DNA from 4 places in the Arthrobacter sedimenti genome. Region 1 is predicted to be linked to each of the others. Evidence: riboswitches for the same ligand, from Rfam matches in the RefSeq annotation. Region 1 holds a riboswitch; each other region holds the start of a gene.
What was found. Region 1 has a riboswitch for thiamine pyrophosphate ahead of thiC (phosphomethylpyrimidine synthase ThiC). Riboswitches for the same ligand answer to the same signal wherever they lie in the genome.
Positions count from the first base shown of each region.

Region 2: it holds a riboswitch for thiamine pyrophosphate, as region 1 does, so the genes downstream of both, thiD (bifunctional hydroxymethylpyrimidine kinase/phosphomethylpyrimidine kinase) here and thiC (phosphomethylpyrimidine synthase ThiC) in region 1, are expected to answer to the same signal.
Region 3: it holds a riboswitch for thiamine pyrophosphate, as region 1 does, so the genes downstream of both, thiO (glycine oxidase ThiO) here and thiC (phosphomethylpyrimidine synthase ThiC) in region 1, are expected to answer to the same signal.
Region 4: it holds a riboswitch for thiamine pyrophosphate, as region 1 does, so the genes downstream of both, ACFO0G_RS12160 (ECF transporter S component) here and thiC (phosphomethylpyrimidine synthase ThiC) in region 1, are expected to answer to the same signal.

Region 1 covers NZ_JBHSDQ010000001.1:18,525-21,725, reverse strand. Annotated here, with positions in the region: gene thiC (phosphomethylpyrimidine synthase ThiC) at 1-1,235, opposite strand, end outside; TPP riboswitch at 1,231-1,338, opposite strand; gene ACFO0G_RS00115 (amidohydrolase family protein) at 1,418-2,500, shown strand; gene ACFO0G_RS00110 (VOC family protein) at 2,599-3,201, shown strand, end outside.
Region 2 covers NZ_JBHSDQ010000003.1:64,806-68,006, forward strand. Annotated here, with positions in the region: gene ACFO0G_RS08360 (Rne/Rng family ribonuclease) at 1-1,580, shown strand, start outside; TPP riboswitch at 1,730-1,827, shown strand; gene thiD (bifunctional hydroxymethylpyrimidine kinase/phosphomethylpyrimidine kinase) at 1,835-3,201, shown strand, end outside.
Region 3 covers NZ_JBHSDQ010000001.1:409,312-412,512, reverse strand. Annotated here, with positions in the region: gene ACFO0G_RS01820 (RNB domain-containing ribonuclease) at 1-893, opposite strand, end outside; gene thiE (thiamine phosphate synthase) at 933-1,682, opposite strand; TPP riboswitch at 1,710-1,828, shown strand; gene thiO (glycine oxidase ThiO) at 1,822-3,135, shown strand; gene thiS (sulfur carrier protein ThiS) at 3,132-3,201, shown strand, end outside.
Region 4 covers NZ_JBHSDQ010000004.1:339,892-343,092, forward strand. Annotated here, with positions in the region: gene ACFO0G_RS12155 (ABC transporter ATP-binding protein) at 1-605, opposite strand, end outside; gene ACFO0G_RS12160 (ECF transporter S component) at 605-1,228, opposite strand; TPP riboswitch at 1,296-1,436, opposite strand; gene ACFO0G_RS12165 (iron-containing redox enzyme family protein) at 1,715-2,770, shown strand; gene ACFO0G_RS12170 (CDGSH iron-sulfur domain-containing protein) at 2,842-3,105, shown strand.

The DNA.
Region 1 (3,201 bases):
TTCTCGCGGACCAGGTGGAAGGGAACGTGGCCAGGTCCTTCCACCATCACCTGCACGTCGTACTCCCACGCCCGCTGCGTCAGCTCGGCGAGCGTGTCCAGCTCCGCGAACTGTGCGGCGTCGTTGGCGTCAGCCGTCGAACCGGGGCGGAGGCCGTCGCCCAGCGAGAAGGCGACGTCGTATTTGGCGAAGATTTCGCATAGCTCGTCGAAGTGCGTGTACAGGAAGTTCTCCCGGTGGTGGGCCAGGCACCAGCCGGCCATGATGGAGCCGCCGCGCGAGACGATGCCCGTCACCCGGTTGGCTGTCAGGGGAACGTAGCGCAGCAGCACGCCGGCGTGGATGGTCATGTAGTCCACACCCTGTTCGCACTGTTCGATCACGGTGTCCCGGAAGATTTCCCACGTCAGGGCGTTGGCCTCGCCGTTGACCTTTTCCAGCGCCTGGTAGATGGGCACGGTGCCGATGGGGACAGGGGAGTTGCGGATGATCCATTCCCTCGTGGTGTGGATGTCATCGCCGGTGGACAGATCCATCACAGTGTCGGCGCCCCACTGCGTGGCCCACTGCAGCTTGTCCACCTCCTCAGCGATCGAGCTGGTGACTGCCGAGTTGCCGATGTTGGCGTTGATCTTCACCAGGAACGCCTTGCCGATGATCATCGGCTCGGACTCCGGGTGGTTGATGTTGCTGGGGATAATCGCGCGGCCCGCCGCGAGCTCACTCCGCACCAGTTCCACATCGCAGTTTTCGCGCAGCGCCACGAAGCGCATCTCCTGGGTGATGATTCCCTGCCGGGCGTAGTGCATCTGCGTCACGGTGTGGCCGTCGACGGCGCGGCGGGGCACCGGCTGCCCACCCTGCCACTCCGCGGAGGCGGCACCGCGGCGGACAGCCGAGCGGCCGTCGTCGAGCAGGTTGCGCTGCCTGCCGGTGTACGGCTCGGTGTCCGCGCGTGCCGCGATCCACTCGGAGCGGAAGGGCTGAAGGCCGCGGACGGGGTCGCTGCCCGGTCCCGCCGTCCGGTAGGTCCGGAACGGTTTGTTGGGCCGGCCGTTGGGGGACGGCTCAAGGGAAATCTCCGTGACCGGCACCCGGATTCCGGCGCCGGCATCTTCAATGAAGGCCAACGAATGCGACTTCAGGGATTGGGTCACCTGGAGGGCTGACTGACCGTCCGCCGCTGCTTCGGCCTGGATTTGGGCAGGGTTCAACTGGGTATTTTGCGTACTCAAGGGAATACTCACTTCCTTCGCCGGCATTACCCGGACAGGTTCAACGGTCGCAGGCCGCGTCAGCCCGATCTCAGCCCCTGCAGGGGCACCCGTGTGGTCAGGAACGAAGCTACCACAGGCCGCTGGAACTGCCTTGTCACATTCCCGGGTGTAGCCTGTCCGGGCAGCGAAAGGAAGTCCTTATGCCAGAAGTCATTGAATTCCGCGGTCCGGTCCTTACCGAACCGGACAGCGTCCGGAACGGGCTTTGGTCCGTGGACGGGAGCCTCACCTTCACCCGGCCTGAGACGGAGCCGGGCAGGGTCCTTCATGGCTGGGTACTGCCGGGGTTCGTTGACGCGCACTGCCACATCGGGCTGGGCCCGGCCGGCCCCGTTGACGCCGCCACTGCTGAGGAGCAGGCGCTGGCCGACCTCAACGCCGGAACCCTGCTGGTCCGCGACGCCGGCTCGCCGGCCGATACCCGCTGGATGCAGGGCGGCCGGGACTTCCCCATACTGATCCGTGCCGGGCGCCACGTGGCGCGGACGCGCCGCTATTTGCGCGGCTTCGCTGAGGAGGTGGAGCCGGAGGGCCTCGTGGAGGCCGTCCGCAAGCAGGCGCGCGACGGCGACGGCTGGGTCAAGCTCGTGGGGGACTGGATTGACCGAAGCGCCGGCGACCTGGCGCCTTCCTTTCCCGCCGCCGTCGTACGGGATGCCGTCCAGGCAGCGCATGACGAAGGTGCGCGCGTGACAGCGCACTGTTTCGCCGAGGACACACTGGACCAGATGCTGGACGCGGACATCGACTGCATCGAGCACGCCACCGGGCTCCTGCCGCGGCACCTGCCCCGGTTTGCCGAACAGGGCGTGCCGATCGTGCCCACGCTGGTCAACATCGCCACCTTCCCGGACATCGCCGCACAGGCGGATGCAAAGTTCCCCCGGTACGCCGCCCACATGCGTGCCCTGTGGGAACGCCGGCTGGAACGCGTGGCGGAAGCCTACGCAGCTGGCGTGCGCATCTTCGCCGGCACCGACGCCGGCAGCGTGATCCGGCACGGCAGGATCGCGGACGAGATCCTGGCCCTGCACAGCGCCGGCCTGCCAATGGCAGCAGCACTGGATGCAGGTTGCTGGGCAGCCCGCGCGTGGCTGGGGTCAGACGGCCTGGCCGAAGGGGCGCGGGCCGATGTCGTGGTGTGCCGGGAAGACCCGCGGGCCGTACCGGAAACTATCAAGGGCCTGGAACACGTGGTGCTGGGAGGCCGCGTCGTCCGCTGACCGGAAGGGCCCGGGAACTTGGAATAAATTGAAGCTTCAAGTAATTTTAATATGTGACAGGCCGCCAACGGGACGGCCTCCAACACAAGGAGCCTTCAATGACCTCAGCAGCCACCAGCCGGGATCTGCTTCCTGCCGACCTCGCCATGGGCACTGTGATGCTCAAGGTGGGCGACATGAAGCTCATGACCGACTACTACCAGCGCGCATTGGGACTCGAGGTGGTGGCCGAACAGGACGGCGGGCTCTACCTTGGCCGCCTCGGCACTCCCTTGGTCCACCTGGCGCCGGCGCCCGGGCTGCACCTTCCCGGCAGGGGAGAGGCGGGCCTGTTCCACACGGCGCTGCTGTTCGAGGACCAGGCTTCCCTGGCCGCCACCGTCGCCACGGCCGCCCAGTATGAGCCGCGGTCCTTCACCGGCAGCGCCGACCATCTGGTGAGCGAGGCCTTCTACTTCACCGATCCCGAGGGCAACGGCATCGAGCTGTACTGGGACCGCCCGCGCAGCAACTGGTCCTGGAACGGGACGGACGTGGTCATGGACAGCCTTGCCCTGCCGCCGCAGCGGTACCTGGAGCAGTACCTCACAGAGCAGTCTTTGGAAGGCCAACGGCAGACGTCCGCGGGCGTTGGGCACGTGCACCTGCAGGTGGGCGACGTCCAGACTGCCCGGGACTTCTACGTAGGCACCCTCGGCTTC
Region 2 (3,201 bases), on a different contig from region 1:
TGCTCTACGGCGAGCCGGACCTGACCATCAAGGTGGTCCGCGACGTCTTCAACGAGGACTTCTCCAAGCTCATCGTCTCCGGTGAGGAAGCATGGGACACCATCGAGGCCTACGTGACCTACGTGGCCCCGGACCTGGTGGGCCGCCTCGAAAAGTGGACCAAGGACCAGGACATCTTCTCCGCCTGGCGCATCGATGAGCAGATCCACAAGGCCCTCGAACGGAAGGTCTTCCTGCCCTCCGGCGGCTCCCTGGTGATCGACCGCACCGAGGCCATGACAGTAGTGGACGTCAACACCGGCAAGTTCACCGGCAGCGGCGGCAACCTCGAGGAAACCGTCACCAAGAACAACCTTGAAGCTGCCGAGGAAGTGGTGCGCCAGCTGCGGCTGCGCGATATCGGCGGCATCATCGTGATCGACTTCATCGACATGGTGCTCGAATCCAACCGCGACCTGGTGCTGCGCCGCCTGGTGGAATGCCTGGGCCGCGACCGCACCAAGCACCAGGTTGCCGAAGTGACCTCCCTCGGCCTGGTCCAGATGACCCGCAAGCGCATGGGCACCGGGCTGCTGGAGGTCTTCGGCGAACAGTGCGAGGCCTGCGCCGGCCGCGGCGTGGTGACCCACGACGATCCCGTGGAGCACCGCCGCGCCAACGTCGTTGCCGCCGAGCACCACCACGTCCAGCGCAGCGACAACCGGCCCGAAGCCCGGCCGGAAGCCCACCGCACCGAAGGCCAGCGGACTGACAACAACCAGCCCGGCGCACGTTCGGAACGCAAGCGGCGGCGCGGACGCGGCGGCCAGCAGCCCGAAGCCGCACCGGTGCCTGCCGTCCAGGTCCACACTGTCCACCCGGAGCCCACGGACGCTGAGCGGCACGCCAAGGCAGAAGCCACCCGGCTTGCCCTGGCAAACATCGCCGCTGCCGCCCACGCCGCGCACTTGCACGACGACGAAGTGGCCGCAACCCGCCAGGTGCCGGCAGCCCCGCCTGCGGCGGCCGCTCCGGCAGAGGAGAAGTACGACGCCGATGCCCCCACGCGTCCCGCAGCTGTCCTGACGTTCGGCGGCGAAGAAGTCCCGCTTCCGTTCGTGGAGCATGCGGAGGAGCAGCAGCCCAAGCCCGCCCTCACCCTGGACCGGCTCGCTGAAGCGTTCGCCCACCTCGGCCAGCCGGCGTCGTCCATGGAGGACGCTCCAGCTAAGGCTGCCGAGACGCCGCAGGCACCTAAACAGCCGGCAACGGAACAGCCCGCGCCGGAACGGCAAGCCGAAACCGGGGGAGCGGAAGCCCGCCCCGCAATGGATGCTCCCGTCGAAAAGGACTATTCGGACCACACGCTGGAACAGTCGCGTCAGCGGAGGCCGCGGCGCCACCGGGGTGCCAGCCGTGCCCAGGGTGCCGCCAACGAGACCGCTGTCCAGCACCACGAAAACGTCCAGGCGACTGCCGGAGGCCATTCGCACGCAGCCAAGGCCCCGGAAACGGATAAGGCACAGGCCACGGCGGAACCGGGCAAGGCGGCAGAGGAACCCATCATCCTCGGCGTCGGCGTCCCGGCCTCGGAGCTGTAGCAAAGAAACATTCAGGAGTCCCCGCTTTGTGGACAGTTCCCCCGTAAATTACAGGGGGAACTGTCCATAGGGCGGGGACTCCTGCGTGCGGCCACCCTCCCCGCGCCTGCAGTCACCTTTCCTGCGGACAGGCCCCAGCGGTTAGGCTGGGAACCGACACGGGGTGCCGCGCAGAAGGCCGGCTGAGATCCAGACCCGTTGAACCTGTCCGGCTAGTACCGGCGAAGGGATGTCTCTTGTCTTCCACCCTTTCCATGCCCCTGCCAGTTGCCTCCGGTGCATTCGCCGCGTTACCCGCGGGCCGTGACGTTCCCCGCGTGCTCTCCATCGCGGGCTCGGACCCGTCGGGCGGAGCGGGTATCCAGGCAGACCTCAAAAGCATCGCCGCGCACGGCGGTTACGGCATGGCCGCCATCACCGCCCTCACGGCCCAAAACACTAGGGGCGTACAGGCCGTGCACGTGCCTCCGGCCGCCTTCCTGGCCCAGCAATTGGATGCCGTCAGTGACGACATCAGCATCGACGCCGTCAAGATAGGCATGCTGGGTGACGGGGAAGTGATCCGCACTGTGCGCGGGTGGCTCGAAAAGGTGCGTCCCGCCGTCGTGGTTCTTGATCCGGTGATGGTTGCCACCAGCGGTGACCGGCTGCTGCAGGAGTCGGCAGAAGCCGCACTGCGGGAACTGCTGCCCCTTGCCCACCTCATCACCCCAAACCTGCCCGAGCTTGCCATGCTGGTGGGCGCGGCCCCCGCCGGGAACTGGGACGAGGCACTGGCCCAGGGCCGGCGCCTGGCCGACGCTACCGGGGCAACCGTGCTGGTCAAGGGCGGACACCTGGCAGGTTCGGACTGCCCGGACGCGCTGGTCAACACCGCGGGCCTGCTGGGACAGGACGTAGTGGAAGTCCCGGGCAACCGGATCTCCACCCGCAACAGTCACGGCACAGGCTGCTCCCTTTCCTCTGCCATGGCAACGGTGCAGGCCCGCCTGGGCGACTGGGAAGCGTCACTGCGGACGGTCAAGCCCTGGCTGGCGGGTGCCCTCGAGAACTCGGGTCTGCTGGAGGTGGGCCAGGGGAATGGACCCGTGCACCACTTCCACCACCTGCGGCCGGCACTGCAGGAAGGCGGCTTCGCGGCCCGGCTGTGGGCGGAAGCCCAACAGGACCTCGACGATATCTATGCGCTGGACTTCATCCGCGGCCTGGCCACCGGAGACCTGGCCGAGAAGGACTTTGCCTACTACCTGGCCCAGGACGCCCTTTACCTCAACGGGTACTCCCGCGTGCTGGCCCGCACCAGCGCCCTGGCCCCCTCGGAGGCCGAACAGCTGTTCTGGGCAGGATCGGCCCAACATTGCCTCGAGGTGGAAACGGAACTCCACCGCTCCTGGCTCAGCACCCGGCCAGCCCAGGGCGGCCTCGGCCCCGTCACAAAGGCCTACGTCGACCACCTCACCGCAGCTTCGGCGTCGGGCTCGTATGCTGTCCTGGCTGCCGCCGTCCTGCCCTGCTTCTGGCTCTATGCCGAGGTAGGGGAGAAGCTGCACGCCCAGTTCGTTGCCTCCGGTGAGCCGGACGCGCATGCCTACGCTGCCTGGCTCCGCACCTATGCCGACGA
Region 3 (3,201 bases), 390 kb from region 1:
TCGCCGTAGCTGACTTCGCCGTCCCACGGCCTGCCCAGCACCTCGGTCTGCAGCCGGAAATGCCTCAGGGACCGTTCATCCGGGGCCGGCATAGTTCGCAGGATGCCCACCTTGCCCTCCAGCATGAGCTCCGCCGCCGCCATCCCGGTCATCAACGAAATCTGCGCGTTCCAGTCCTCCACGGGAAGCTGCGGAACGGCGTCAATCCGGTAGCCGCCGTCGGGCAGTTGGACGATCTCCTGTTCGGGCATGTTGAGGCTGGCGCCTTCACGCGCCCGCTCCAGTGCCACCCGCTTCAGGCCCACCTCGCGGAGCAGATGGAGCACGGGGGAGGCCGTCCCGGCGTCGAGGTCTGCCTGGGCGCCCTTGTAGCTGAGCTTGTCACGGCTGCGGACCCGCGCCCGGCGGACGCCCACTGTCAGGACGGTTGCTTCGCCGTCGAGAGTGAAATCCCATACGAAGGCAGAACACTCCTGGCCGGGCAGCAGGCTCCCGGCCCCTTCGCTGATGACTTCCGGGTGCAGCGGGATCCGGCCGTCCGGTGCGTAGAACGTCTGTCCGCGCCGCCGCGTCTCGGCGTCCAGGGGACCTCCCGGCGCAACGAAGGCCGGAACATCGGCGATCGCGTACATCACGCGGTAGCCGTCCCCGTCCAATTCGATGAACACCGCCTGGTCCAGGTCCGTGGAGGACGCCGGGTCGATAGTGACAAACTCGACGGCGGTCAGGTCGTAGGACGGCAGTTGCAGCGCCGCCACGGCGGCCAGGGCGTCTTCCACGGCTTCGGCGGGATAGGGGCCGGGAAGTTCAAGTTCCGTCCGCAGCAGGCCCAGCGCCTCTTCCAAGGCATTCTTGTGGTCGTGAACGTTGGGAGCCAGCCGATGATGTGACACAAAATTCAGCGTAGCCCCAAGTTCCGCGATTAAGCAGGCTCAGGAGCCGGCGGCGTCCAGCGCGTCGAGGAGGGAGGCAGCAGCTGCGGCGGGATCAGGGGCTTCGGTGATGGTGCGGACCACCACGATCCTGCGCGCACCCGCCTCCGCCACCTGGTGGACGTTGCCGTGGTCGATGCCGCCAATGGCAAACCAGGGCACGGGATCGGCAGCCTGCCGGGACGCCCCGGCTGCGTACTTCACCAGTTCGGGACCGACGGCGGCCCTACCGGGTTTGGTGGGGGTGGCCCAGACCGGACCCACGCAGAAGTAGTCCAGCCCGGAGGGGCCGGCGGTTGCGGCCAGGGCGGCATCCACCTGTTCGGTGGTGTGGCTGGAAAGTCCGATGGCGGCGTTGCCGTTGACCAGAGTGCGTGCTGCCGCCAGCGGCAGGTCCTTCTGGCCAATGTGGAACACGGGGGCCCCGGAAAGCACGGCGATGTCGGCGCGGTCATTGACCGCCCACAGCTTGCCGTGACGGACCGCCACTTCCTTCAGCACCGCCAAGAGGTCCAGTTCCTCGGCGGCTTCGATGGTCTTGTCACGCAGCTGGATGATGTCCACGCCGCCGGCAAACGCCGCGTCCACGAACTCCGCAAAGTCGCCGCGGTCCCGCCGCGCATCGGTGCAGAGGTACAGGCGCGCCGCCTTGAGGGCCTCGCTGTCGCGGGCATTGACAACCTCGGCACTGGCAACTCCGCCGGCCGGAGCATGGGAACCTGCGGGAAAGGATGAGGTGGTCGCATTCATGCCTGCAAGCCTAGTTCCTCTAAACTGGGGAGGTACTGCGGGAGCCCGCGGCAGCTGTCACAAAGCGCCGGGCTGAGAGGGCGTCAGAGCCGACCGCTTGACCTGATCCGGTTAATGCCGGCGTAGGGAAGGAACCCAGATGCATACCCCCGGCACCGCTCAGCCCGCATCCGTTGACGCGTCCATCCCCTCCACCCTTCGTGCCGACGTCGCCGTCATTGGCGGGGGAGTGGTGGGACATGGCATCGCCTGGGAATTGCAGCGTTCCGGACGCTCCGTCGTCCTCATCGACGATGCGCCCGGCGCCGGCGCCAGCTGGGCCGCGGCCGGCATGCTGGCCCCGGTGAGCGAACTGCACTACCAGGAGGAGGACCTCCTGGAACTCATGCTGGAGGCATCGTCACGGTGGCCGGCGTTCGCTGCCGGTGTCACCGATGCATCGGGGGCGGATTCCGGATACCTCACGACGCCGACACTCGCCGTGGGTGCCGACGCCGCCGACCGCCGCGCGCTGATGGACCTGCGCACAGTCCAGCAGGCGAGCGGCCTGGCCGTGGAACCCCTGACCGTGCGGGAGGCCCGCAAACGCGAACCCCTCCTCAGCCCTGCCATCGCCTGTGCCCTCGACACCCTGGCGGACCACCAGGTGGATCCCCGCCGGTTGGTGGCGGCCCTGCGGCAGGCCCTGGCCCGCGCCGCCCAAGAGTTGCCTGGCCTGGTCGTGGCCGGTGCGGTGGACGGGTACGCCGTGCCGAAACGGGCAGCCGGGCTGATGTGGGAAGGTGGAACGGTCGCCGGCGTCCGGCTCGCCGGTGGCGGTGCCGTCCTGGCAACAGAAACCGTGGTGGCCAACGGCCTGCAGTCAGGCGCGCTCGCGGACCTGCCCCGTGGCCTCGAACTGCCGCTGCGGCCCGTCCACGGGGACATCCTCCGCCTTGCGGTTCCCCGGCACCTCCAGCCCCTGGTGACAGCAACGGTGCGGGGCCTGGTCCACGGAGTCCCGGTCTACATCGTCCCGCGGCAGGACGGGACCGTGGTGATTGGAGCCACCCAGCGCGAGGACGCCCTGTCCGATGCCGTCAGCGCCGGCGGCGTCTACCAGCTACTGCGCGATGCCCAGGCCCTGGTGCCCGCCGTCGCCGAACTCGAATTGCTGGAGTGCACCGCCCGTGCCCGCCCCGGAACCCCGGACAATGCACCGCTGCTGGGGCGGGTGCCGGTGGACCTGGCCTTAGGAAGCGAAGGATCCGGAGCGGATTCCGGTCACGTCCCGGGGCTCATCATCGCCACCGGGTTCTTCCGTCACGGCGTCCTCCTCACACCTGCGGCAGCAGCAATTTGCGCGGAACTGCTGGACGGAAAAGCCGACCCCCGCTGGGCACCCTTCAGCCCCGACCGGTTCTCCAGGCCGGCACCGGCGGCAAAAGACACCGATATCAAGGAGACAGCGTGAACATCACCCTCAACGGCAACCCGCACGCGGTGGCGAACGGCGCCTCCATCACCACGCTCGTCAGCC
Region 4 (3,201 bases), on a different contig from region 1:
CGCGCCACGGCGTCGCGGACTTCCAGCACCCCGTCCGGGTCCAGGTTGGCGGTGGGCTCGTCCAGCAGGATCAGCCCCGGCCGCATGGCCAGGATCCCCGCCAGCGCCAGGCGCTGCTTTTGCCCGCCGGACAGGGCCGACGTCGGGTGGTCCAGCGGGAGGTGGGACAGTCCGACGTCGGCAAGCGCCTCGTGCACGCGCGCCCAGATGGCATCCCGCGGCACGGCAAGGTTCTCGGCGCCGAAGGCGACGTCGTCCCCCACGCGCGAAAGGACCACCTGCGTCTCCGGGTCCTGCTGCATCAGGCCGGCGCGGCCACGCTGGGAGCGGGGCACGGCACCGTCAACCAGCAGCGAACCCGACTCGTCGGCGTCGCCTGCCTCGCCGTCGTCGTTGATGTCTCCCAGCACGCCGGCGAGGGCATGGAGGAGCGTCGACTTTCCGGCGCCCGAGGGGCCAAGCAGCAGCACCCGCTCGCCGGGGCGGATGTCCAGGTCAAGGGCATGGACGGCGGGCTTGGCCCTGCCGGCGTGCCGCCAGCCCCAGCCGCGGGCGGTGACGGCGGCTGGGCGGACGGGGCCGCCGGCGCCCTGGGAGGGTGCCATCAGGAGAAGACTGGCTCCGTGGCAGCCTTGCGGGAGGCGAAGGAGCTCAGGACGCCGGTGCGGGCCAGGCCGCGGGTGGCGAGCCAGGCCAGGGCACCTGCCAGGACTGCCCCGGAAATGGTGGTGAGGACGATGTAGGCGAACTTGTCCGCGCCCGAGTAGGCGATGTTCCAGCCCCACGGCGCAAAGGAGTCATTCAGGCCGCAGAAGAATCCGGCCGCGGCGCCGGCGAGCAGCGATACGGGCAGGTTGAACTTGCGGTACACGAAGATTGCGAAGATGATTTCCGCGCCGAGGCCCTGGATGAAGCCCGAGAAGAGGACCGAGGCGCCGTACTGGGAGCCCATGAGCAGTTCCCCGGTGGCGGCCACGGTTTCGCAGAACAGGGCGGCGCCGGGCTTGCGGATGATGAGCATGCCCAGCACGCCCGGGATCATCCATCCGCCGGCCAGCAGCCCGGTGAGGGGTGGGTAGGCGGCGTTCATGGGGGCCGACAGCGCTGCCGCGCCCTGGTCCCACGCCCAGAAGATGACGCCGCCGGCGATGGCCACCAGCGCAGCCACCACGATGTCCACGACGCGCCAGGACCTGCTGGTGGTCTTCTTGATTGCTGCAGTGCTCATGTGATCCTCCTGGGAAACAGGAGGGGAAAGTGGACCCGGCTGACGGCCCGTTGCCGTGCAGCCGCGACACTTTGAGAACTCGACTCCCTTGCGCCGGTACTAACCGGATCAGGTTCGAGGGTCTGCGGCTGTCCGCACTCTCAGCGCCCACCTGCGGTGCCCGGCTTGTGCCAGGATGCCCGACGGCGGCGCTCCCCTGTCGTTTTTAGTGTTGCTTTTTGGTTTGGGTAAGGCTTGTGATTGCCCTTCCGGGCGTGCTCCAGTTTACACCGGCCGGCGCAGGATTGAGGGCTGCGGGCGCCAAGCGGACCGGATGTGACCGGCCGCTTTGTGATGGCGTGACGCCTGGAGGTCAGTGCGCTTAGCTTTTATTAGTAATCATGCTTACTATGTTGTCTCCCGGGTTTCGAGGAGGACGGGCATGGGACTCACCATGGGCGGCCCCCCGTTCGTTCCCGTCAGCAGTGCGGCAGACCAAGGAGCACCATGAGAATCCCGGAACCCAGAGGACCCGTCAGCAGCGCACTGTTCCAGGTCCTGGCGCAGGCTCCGGACACCGCCGGGCCGGGCCTGGACGGGCTGTACTCCCTGGTGGTGCGGCAGCTGGCCGGGTCCGGCGACATCATCTCCGACGAGGACATCCAACTTTCGCTTTTCTGCCTTTACGAACTCCATTACTCCGGCCTGGACGGCGTTTCAGACCTCTGGGAATGGGAGCCGGCGCTGATCAGCGTCCGGCGGTTGATCGAGGAACCCTTCGAAGCGGCACTGCGCGCTGCCGCGTACCAAACCGCCGGGAACTTCGAACTGCCCGGCGGGGTTGCCATGACCAGCGACGCGGTTGCCGACGTCCTCTTTGGCCTGGCCGCCACGGATACCGGTCCCAGCGTGTCCCGCTACGTGGCCAGGAAAGCCACACTGGACCAGCTCAAAGAGTTCCTGGTCCACAAGTCCATGTACCAACTGAAGGAAGCCGATCCGCACACATGGGCCATTCCGCGGCTCAGCGGCCGGCCGAAGGCGGCCCTGGTGGAAATCCAGGCGGACGAATACGGCGGCGGCCGGCCTGAGCGGATGCACAGCGCGCTGTTTGCCCGGACCATGCGCGGCCTGGGCCTGGACGACAGCTACGGCGCCTACGTGGACGCCGTACCGGCGGTCTCCCTGGCTTCGGTCAACCTCATGTCGCTCTGCGGCCTGAACCGGCGGCTCCGCGGTGCCATCACCGGGCACCTGGCAATCTACGAAATGACGTCCTCCCAGCCCAACCGCTTCTACGGCAACGGATTCCGCCGGCACGGCTTCGGCCCGGAAATCACGCACTACTTTGACGAGCACGTGGAGGCCGACGCCGTCCACGAACAGATCGCCGGACGCGACCTCGCCGGCGGCCTGGTGGAAGCTGAACCCCAACTGCTGGCCGACGTCCTGTTCGGGGCCACGGCCGTCATGGCCATCGACAGCCGCCTTTCCGCCCACCTGATGTCGTCCTGGGAAGCCGGGCAGACTTCACTCCGGGCGGCCGTGCCGGCGGCAGCGTGACAGGCGCCGCCGCGGCAGGGCCAGGGCGTCCCGGGCCGGCCAGAAACAACAACGATGGATGCGGTGCAGGCATGAGCCTGGAACAGCAGGGAACAGGAGCCGACATGGACCAGGTACACGAGGAGCAGGAACCTGCCGCGAGCTCGATCGTGGTTTGCCCGGACGGGCCACTCATTGTCCGGGGCGAATTTGAGATCGTCACCCCATCCGGCGGTGCCGTGCCCCGGGAGCGGAAAACGGTGGCCTTGTGCCGGTGCGGGGCGTCCGCCATCAAGCCCTACTGCGACGGCACGCACAAGATGATCAAGTTCCGCACCGAGCCCCAGGCCACCTAGCCAGCCGGCGGGCTAGCCAGTTCAACAAGCCCCGCCGGCCGGCCACGCCCTTGCCCCGACTCTTGCCGGGACCGCGACGGGTGTACGGCTAGGCTG